4 regions of the Cutibacterium avidum 44067 genome follow, and region 1 is predicted to be linked to each of the others. Evidence: riboswitches for the same ligand, from Rfam matches in the RefSeq annotation. Region 1 holds a riboswitch; each other region holds the start of a gene.
What was found. Region 1 has a riboswitch for cobalamin ahead of PALO_RS00395 (anaerobic ribonucleoside triphosphate reductase). Riboswitches for the same ligand answer to the same signal wherever they lie in the genome.

Region 1 (2,197 bases):
CCTGGACGTTGGCGGCGTCGTCAGGAATGTCGAGATGCTCGCTCGGCATGGCATGGACGGTGTGGATGTAGCGGTGGGCCGGTCCGGGCGGCGGGCAGGCGCCGGAGTAGCCGTCCTCCTGGTAGTCGTTGGCCCACTCGCGCACGCCGGAGGGCAGCGGGCCGCCTTCGTCGAGGGAGGTGACGTCGGCCGGGATGTCGGCGAGGATCCAGTGCCAGAAGCCGGAACCAGTGGGGGCGTCGGGGTCGTAGATGGTGATCGCGTAGGACTTGGTGCCCTCTGGGCCGAGCGTCCAGCTCAGCTGCGGGCTGACGTTCTTGCCGCCCGCATCGGTGTGGGCGTAGGCCAGGGCGATCGGCTGGCCTTCCTTGATGGACGTGCTGGTGATCTCCATGGGTTGTGTCCTTTCCCTGGGCGTGTGTCCATGATGCCAGCCTGATGTGCGATCCGAAGGGCGTGGCAACTGGCTCTGATCGCGGGGGAGCGCGCCCGCCACGGCGAGACGAGGGGGCGGGTGTGCGGATGCTTCGAGACGCGTATACCCTTCATCTTGTGCTGGTTTCCATCACGGAACACCAGATGTAGGGGTTTCTCGACATCTGGCGGTGATGGGAGGAAAGAGGGAATCCGGTGGGAAACCGGAACTGCCCCGCAGCGGTGACAGGGAACGACGGCGACACACGCACTGGCCATCCGGCTGGGAAGCGTCGCTCGGTAGGAACCCGTCTGGCGACGGAAAGCCCTGAAGTCCGAAGACCTGCCAGTGCCCGGGTCAGCGACCCGGTACGACTACGGGCGCGCGGGACGACCCGGGGCGAACTTGCTCCACTCGTGCGCTGCTTCGAGGAGAGAGCATGTCGACCACCCTTCATCCGGTGTCCATCAGCCAGCAGCGAGCAGTACCAGCATCCATCCTCAAGAGGGACGGGCGGGTCATCGGATTCGACTCGACGAAGATCGTCGAGGCCGTCCGCAAGGCCTTCGTCGCCTGCGGCATCGACGCCCCCGAACTCCTGGCCTCCGAGGTCGCCCTCGAGGTGCTCTCCCGACTGAGCGAGATGGGTGAGGACACCCCTGATGTCGAGGCCATCCAGGATCTCGTCGAGAAGGCCCTCATGGATCAGGGACATGACGACGTCGCCAAGGCCTACATCCTCTACCGTCAGCGTCGCACCGTCGCCCGCGACCAGCAGTCCGCCCTCATGCGCACCCTGCGCGAGATCACCTTCGCCTCCGCCGAGGAGGCTGACGCCAAGCGGGAGAACGCCAACGTCGACGGCAACTCCGCAATGGGGTCGATGCTGCGCTACGGAACCGAGTCGGCCAAGCAGTTCAACCTGCTCGAGGTGCTCGACCCCACCCATGCCGCCGCCCATCGTGACGGGGACATCCACATCCACGACCTCGACTTCCTCACCCTGACGACCACCTGTTGCCAGATCAACCTCACCGATCTCTTCGAGCACGGCTTCTCCACCGGCCACGGCGTGCTGCGAGCCCCGCAATCGATCGGGTCGTATGCGGCCCTGGCCTGCATTGCGATCCAGTCCAACCAGAATGACCAACACGGTGGCCAGGCGGTGCCGAACTTTGACCGAGACATGGCGCCGGGGGTCGCCAAGACCTTCGTCAAGGCCGCCCAAACCGGTCTGACGAGGACCTTCGAGGTCCTCGGTGGTGACGAGGAGTATCTCGACGAGGTGCGCGAGGCGGCCTCCGGGTGGGTGCTGGAGCCGGATGGCGCCGCGCTGGCCCATGAGAAGGAGCAGGTGGCGGAACTGTTCGCCGGGCTCATCGACGACACCGACCGGGTCGCCGACAGAGTCCGTCGCCAGGCTGTCGAGGAGACGCGTCGTCAGACCTACCAGGCGATGGAGGCCCTCATCGCCAATCTCAACACCATGAATTCGCGAGCCGGGGCGCAGACCCCGTTCTCGTCGATCAATTACGGCACCGACACCAGCCCGGAGGCGCGGATGGTGATGCACTGCCTGCTGGAGGCCACCGAGGCCGGTCTGGGCGGCGGGGAGACCGCGATCTTCCCGATCCAGATCTTCCGGGTGCAGAAGGGCGTCAATCTCGACGACGACGACCCCAACCACGACCTGTTCCGGCTGGCCTGCCGGGTGAGTGCCAAGCGCCTCTTCCCGAACTTCTCCTTCCAGGACGCCCCGTTCAACGCCGAGTACTACGTGCC
Region 2 (2,197 bases), 910 kb from region 1:
CTCGGAACCACGTCTGATCGTGGCTACCACCAGCTGCTCGACGACCTGTCCGCCGTCGCTGACCACTTCATGGCCAAGCTGGAGGGGAAGCCGTGGTTCCTCGTCGGACACTCGATGGGGTCGTTCCTTGCCCGTGTCCTGGCCGTTCGTCGGGGACGCGAGATGGCCGGCCTGGTCATCATCGGCACCGGCTCCTCCCTGGGGCCGTTGAGCACTGTCGCCACCGGGCTGGCCCAGGCCCAGGTGCTCATGGTGGGGGAGGACTCCCGCAGCCCGCTGCTCAACACGCTGTCCTTTGGGTCCTTCAACCGAGCCTTCCTGCCGGCCCGCACCGACTATGACTGGTTGTCCCGAGACGCTCACGTCGTGGACGCCTACAACGACGACCCGCTGTGCGGTTTCGTCTGCACCGCAGCCTTCTACCGCGAACTCGTCCGACTCATCGAACTCGCCAACTCCACCGAGATCTTCCGAGCGACTCCACCGGCACTGCCCATTTTGCTGATGTCGGGCGCCAAGGACCCGGTGGGGGACTCCGGCAGGGGAGTGCGCCAGGTCGCGCGTCAGTTGCGCGACTCGGGCTCGCGTGAGGTGGACCTCGTTCTCTACCCCGGGGCGCGCCACGAGATCCTCAATGAGGTGAACCGTCGACATGTCCACGCCCACCTGCGCGACTGGATTGATGCCGTCGCTGCCCGGCCCCGGACCTTGCAGGTTCGGAAAGCACGGTGAAAGGCCGCTCACGTTCGTTTCGCACAATCGTGCACATGCACCCCCGCTGCGTGAAGGCGATTGTGCGCAGCCTAGTATCGTAGGTGCTGGTGCCGAGGAATCCCATCCGGGGTTTCAAGGCGGTAAGAGGGAATCCGGTGAAACTCCGGAACTGCCCCGCAGCGGTGAGTGGGAACGACATCACCATCGTCGCCCATCTGGTTCTCGGACCGGGTGGACGTCGATCAAGCACTGGGCTTCGGTCTGGGAAGCGGTGACGTAGGACTCGTCGGCAGACGAGGTGCCCATGAGTCCGAATACCTGCCAGAGCGTGTGGTGCACTCCGCGTGTGCCACAGCGTCCGAGGTCTCGAGGGCCGGCCGAGGTCGTCCAACCATCCACAGCGGAGCAGGAGTCTGACGAATGACTGATCCTGACAACCTCGCATCCAAGCCCGTCGAGGACAGGATGCCCGAGGAGTTGAGCCTGGCCGGGGACTTCCCGAAGGTCACCCACGAACAGTGGGAGGACGCGGTCCTCAAAGTCTTGAACCGGGGTCGCCCCGAGGGCAAGGAACTCAACATCGAGCAGGGAATGAAGCGCCTCGAGCCGACCACGGTCGACGGCATCCAGATCGAGCCGATGTACCGGCGTCAGGATGCCTCCGAGAAGCTCGGCGCTCCGGGCGTACCGCCCTTTACCCGCGGCACGACGATCCGTGACGGCAGCATGGACGCGTGGGACGTCCGAGCCCTTCACGAGGATCCCGACGTCGAGTTCACCAAGAAGGCCGTCATCGCTGACCTCGAGCGTGGCGTGACGTCCCTGTGGCTGCGGGTCGGTGCCGACGCCATCAACCCCGAGGACATTGCCGGCGATCTCAAGGACGTGCTGCTGGACCTGGCCAAGGTCGAGGTCTCCAGCCGCGACGACCAGGAGGCTGCCGCCGAGGCCCTCCTCAAGGTCTACGCCGATTCCAAGATCGAGCCCGACAAACTGTCGTTCAACCTCGGTCTGGACCCGATCGGTTTCGCCGCCCTCAACGGTGGCACCCCGGATCTGTCCGGCATGGGCGAGTGGGTCAGGAAGATCGAGAAGTACAAGAACTCCCGCGCCTTCGTCGTTGACGCCACGATCTACCACAACGCTGGTGCCGGCGACGTGCACGAGCTCGCCTGGGCCATCGCCACCGGCGTCGAGTACATCCGCGCTCTCATGGAGCAGGGACTGACCGCCGAGCAGGCGTTCGACGCCATCAACTTCCGGGTGTCCGCCACCCACGACCAGTTCCTGACCATCTGCCGTCTACGCGCCCTGCGCACCCTGTGGAACCGCGTCGGTGAGGTCTTCGAGGTGCCGGCCGCCAAGCGTGGTGCCCGCCAGGAGGCCGTCACCAGCTGGCGTGAGCTGACCCGTGACGATCCCTACGTCAACATCCTGCGAGGCACCATCTCGACCTTCGGTGCTGCTGTCGGTGGTGCCGAGG
Region 3 (2,197 bases), 980 kb from region 1:
GGCGCGGTCCCACGAGGAGCCTGGTGAGGTGGGGAATGACGAGGCCCACGAATCCGATGCCGCCGGAGACCGCGACGATCGCGCTCACGAGGATGGCCTGGACGATGAAAAGGGCGACTCTCAGGCCGGTGACCGGAACCCCGAGCGAGGAGGCGAGTTCCGGGCCTGCTGCTAGCGCGTCGAGCCACCTGGATCCAATCATGAGCAACAGCAGGGTGACGACGACCACCACCGCCGTCGGCACGAGGGTCTGCCAAGAGGCGCCTGCCACGCTGCCCAACAGCCAGAAGAGGACGGACTGGGCCGATTTCGGGTCGTTGCTGTGGAAGACCAGGAAGCTCGACATCGCGCTGAAGGCTGAGGACATGACGACACCGGTGAGGACGAGCCGCAAGGGGCTCAGACCTCCCTGGGCCATGGCGATGCCGAACACGGCCGCGGTCGCGACGAGGGCACCGAGAAGGGCACCCAGGTACAGCGAGTACACGCCGAAGGCCGCCAGCGTTCCCGTGGTGATGACGGCTGTCGCCCCGACGCTGGCCCCTGCCGAGACCCCGAGCATGTAGGGATCGGCCAACGGGTTGCGTACCAAGGTCTGCATGACGGCGCCGCCGACGGACAGTCCGGCCCCGGCGACGACGGCCAGCACCGTTCGTGGAAGTCGCAACCCCCACACGATCTGGTCCACGGTGGCCTCGACGCTGCCTCCGCGCACGTGTACATCCAGGACGTGCCACGCCTGTTCGATGGGCAGCCGGATCGTGCCGAAGGCCAGCGAGAGCACGACGCTCAGGATGAGGGCAACCGCCAGGACCAGCAGTACGGGCCCGGCGGGCAACCGGTGATCCTCGTGGGCCCGCGATGACGTCGATCCGTCCGACAGTTGCCGTTGCCCGGGCGAAGCGCAGGGATGGGTGTCTCGATGGCGGACATGTGGCAAAGGAACTCCTGGCGGTTGACGCCCATCTCGCGAGGCGTACGGCGGCTGCATTCGCCGGGAGGTTTTCGGGCTCGGGGTCGCGCGGCTCGTCCCCTTCCCAGGTGTCTCCACCCAGTGGGCTCGCGGCGAGCCATCACCCACACCGCTGCGCGTCAGTCCTGGATTCGCACCAGGTTCCCTGACCGGCGAGACGCACCGTACCACGCAGGTGGTGAATCGTCCCACTCATTCATGAACCCGCCCCGAGAATCGAAATCTCCATCCCGAGCGACATGTCCCAGAAGTGGCGGATGTCTCACTCGTACACTGTCTACAGGCGAGGTCATGCAGTGGTGGCGGCCCGGAAAGGCGACGTGCAGACTCGGTATGTATCCACGAGATGAAACAAAGGCTGTCGACGGGTTTCAGTGGTCTTGTTGCTGCCTGGGGGCCATTGTCCCAGTTCGGTGTCCGATCACATGCTCGTCATCACGGGTTCATGTCCTGTTCACAACCGCGTCATTACTGGATATTCCAGATCGCCGCCCTTTGCGAATTGAACCTCCGCGTCGCTAGCATTGGATCGCAGATCCTCCCGGGGTGGTTGCCTATTCTCCTTGACAGGGGCGTGCATCTTCTCCTTGACAGGGGCGTGCATCTTCTCCTTGACAGGGGCGTGCATCGACTTCCACAGGGGCTCTGTGAAGCACGTCAATTCCTATGGATGCGAATCCGTGAGGAGTATGAAAAAGCCATGCCCTTGAAGAGACGTCCAGGGCGCAGAGTCCTCGCGGCGGCTGCCTCGGCAGTCCTCGCAGTGTCTGCCATGATGCAGGTGCCGGCGGCTCACGCCGTCATTCCACCCAAGCCGCAGGGCTATCCGATCGCGCACCTCTATGAGTCGTGCACGGATGCCTCCGCCCACGCCCAGGGATACCCCGAGTGGCATTACGGTGAGACGGGACGACGCTACCTCAGCGACGGCACGATCCAGTTCACCAACCGCACCGATCAGGTCGTGCCGTACACCGGCACGATCGAAACTGAGAGCAACCACGCCATTTCGGCGACCTCGGCGGCGAAGCTCCCCTCCGGATGGAACACCACCGCCAAGTCTGACATCGGCCTCAAGCTGTCCAATGGCTGGGTCGAGGGTGAGACCGTCGGTCCCGTTAAGCTCAAGCCGGGTGAGTCGATCCGCGTCGAATACGGCGTCCTCGAAAAGGACTTCGTCTCGATGTTCGTCACCTGCCGCGACGGCGTCCTACAGAACTCCAA
Region 4 (2,197 bases), 950 kb from region 1:
CATTGCTGCGAATCCGGCCGACCTGCGCACCTATGCCGCAGCCGCCGAGGACGATGTCGTGCGTTGCGAGGAGTGCGACCGGATTTTGGTGCGCACCGAGGAGTCCTTCTGAGAATTGCGCCGTTGCCCGTGTGGCGACGATGCGGCAATGACCGTAGAATCGACGGTCGGACGAGCCATCCGGGTGATCGCGGCAGTCTTGAGCTGTCGAGGAAAGTCCGGGCTCCACAGAGCAGGGTGGTGGGTAACGCCCACCCGGGGTGACCCGCGGGACAGTGCCACAGAAAACAAACTGCCGGCTTTCGGGCCGGTGAGGGTGAAACGGCGGGGTAAGGGCCCACCGCGTCATCGGTGACGGTGACGGCACGGCAAACCCCACTTGGAGCAAGGCCAAGAAGACCGTGAGGTCGCGGACGTGTTCGAGGGCTGCTCGCCCGAGCGTCCGGGTAGGCTGCGCAGCCGAAAGGCTGGAGGATGCCAGCAATGGCGTTCACAGATGGATGATCACCGGCCCTGAGGGGCCACAGAACCCGGCTTACAGGATGGCTCGTCCCTCCTATCATCAGGTCCATGAAGTTCGGAATTCGTACTCCCAGCCTGTCCAGAACCATCTCGGCCAGGACGCGTGGTCGAGTCACGAGGACCGTCAAGCGCACCCTCATCCCCGGTTACGGCCGTAAGGGAATGGGCTGGCTGCGAGATCCACGTCGAGCCGCCTACAACAAGGTTTACCGGAAGACGACGATGCGTTTCGGTGACCTGTTCAAGTGAGGTAACCCCTTGGAGGAAAACATACGAAGGGGATGCTAACATGCTCACGTCAGGTTGCTGGTGACCCCACCAGCGCTGGAATCCGGTGAGAAGCCGGAGCTGACGCGCAGCGGTATGACTGATCTGCCCCGGCGAACGCCACTGGTGCCATGAGCACTGGGAAGGAGCCGGGAACGGAGACGAGGTCGAGCCCGAAGACCACCTGACGCCGTCCTGTCGGTACCCGGTCGCGCACGCCGAACACAGAAAGCTGGCTTCCTCATGCCCGTCACCCCGTCATCCCTTCGCCGCGTCCTCGTGGCATCGGTGGTTCCCGCCGTCCTGCTCGCCGGCTGTGCCGGTGCCCCCAAGGACTCCGCCTCATCGTCGTCCCCCTCGGTCTCAGCGTCGGCTTCTGGTCCGATCACCATCACCAACTGCGGACAGCAGGTCACCCTCGACAAACCAGCCACGAGGGCAGTGACCCTCAATCAGGGAGCCACTGAGGACGTGCTGGCCATCGGCGGTGAGTCCAAGCTCGTCGGCACCGCCTACCTTGACAGTGGGATCCCGGCGAAGTGGAAGAAGGCCTATGACTCGGTCAAGGTGCTCTCCAAGGAGTACCCGTCCAAGGAGACCTTCCTGGCCGCCAAGCCTGATCTGGCGCTGTCCTCGTATTCCAGCGCTTTCACGGACAAGGCCGTCGGCACGCGTGATGAGCTGAAGAAACAGGGAATTGCCACCTACATCAGCCCCTTCGGCTGCCCCAAGGGCACGCCCTCGGCCGAAACCACCTGGGAAAATGTCTGGAAGGAAATGACCGAGGTGGGGACTCTCATCGGCGTCAAGGATGCGGCTGACAAGGCCATTTCCGAGCAGCGCGATGCCCTCAAGGAGGTCACCGGGAACAAGCACGGCACCGGGACGTCGATCGTCTGGTTCGACTCGGGAGACAAGACCCCGTTCATCGGCGCCGGACATGGCGGACCCCAGCTCCTCATGGACGCTGTCGGTGCCAAGAACCTCTTCGCCCATCTCGACGGCGGTTGGGCAGACGGCTCCTGGGAGAAGATCGTCGCATCCAACCCTGACGTCATCGTGGTCGCCGATGCCAGTTGGTCCACGGCGACGTCGAAGATCGACTACATGAGGAAGGACCCCGTCCTCAGCCAGATGAAGGCCGTCAAGGAGAACAAATTCGTCACCGTGCCGTTCTCCCAGAGCACCCCTGGTGCCGAACTCGTGGACGGTGCGAAGACCCTCAATGACGGTCTGGCGAAGATCACCGGCAAGTGAGTCGTCAGCGTAGTTGGCTGATCACCGGCATCCTCGCCATGGCCTTGGTCGGCAGTGTCCTCGTGGTGCTCGGGACCGGGGCGGTACACGTTCCTGTCCATGACGTCGCGAGGGTGGTGGCCCGACGATTCCGCCTCATCGAGGGCGCCGA

Region 2: another riboswitch for cobalamin. It lies ahead of mutA (methylmalonyl-CoA mutase small subunit); the one in region 1 lies ahead of PALO_RS00395 (anaerobic ribonucleoside triphosphate reductase).
Region 3: another riboswitch for cobalamin. It lies ahead of PALO_RS04860 (FecCD family ABC transporter permease); the one in region 1 lies ahead of PALO_RS00395 (anaerobic ribonucleoside triphosphate reductase).
Region 4: another riboswitch for cobalamin. It lies ahead of PALO_RS07575 (ABC transporter substrate-binding protein); the one in region 1 lies ahead of PALO_RS00395 (anaerobic ribonucleoside triphosphate reductase).

The regions. Positions count from the first base shown of each region.
Region 1 is NC_021064.1:78,698-80,894, forward strand. Features, by position in the region: gene PALO_RS00390 (YbhB/YbcL family Raf kinase inhibitor-like protein) at 1-394, opposite strand, end outside; cobalamin riboswitch at 569-779, shown strand; gene PALO_RS00395 (anaerobic ribonucleoside triphosphate reductase) at 855-2,197, shown strand, end outside.
Region 2 is NC_021064.1:1,699,217-1,701,413, reverse strand. Features, by position in the region: gene PALO_RS07770 (alpha/beta fold hydrolase) at 1-732, shown strand, start outside; cobalamin riboswitch at 803-1,054, shown strand; gene mutA (methylmalonyl-CoA mutase small subunit) at 1,135-2,197, shown strand, end outside.
Region 3 is NC_021064.1:1,062,222-1,064,418, forward strand. Features, by position in the region: gene PALO_RS04860 (FecCD family ABC transporter permease) at 1-838, opposite strand, end outside; cobalamin riboswitch at 1,000-1,120, opposite strand; gene PALO_RS04865 (hypothetical protein) at 1,674-2,197, shown strand, end outside.
Region 4 is NC_021064.1:1,658,457-1,660,653, reverse strand. Features, by position in the region: gene PALO_RS07585 (zinc ribbon domain-containing protein) at 1-112, shown strand, start outside; RNA gene rnpB (RNase P RNA component class A) at 173-554, shown strand; gene PALO_RS07580 (hypothetical protein) at 571-771, shown strand; cobalamin riboswitch at 806-991, shown strand; gene PALO_RS07575 (ABC transporter substrate-binding protein) at 1,033-2,046, shown strand; gene PALO_RS07570 (FecCD family ABC transporter permease) at 2,043-2,197, shown strand, end outside.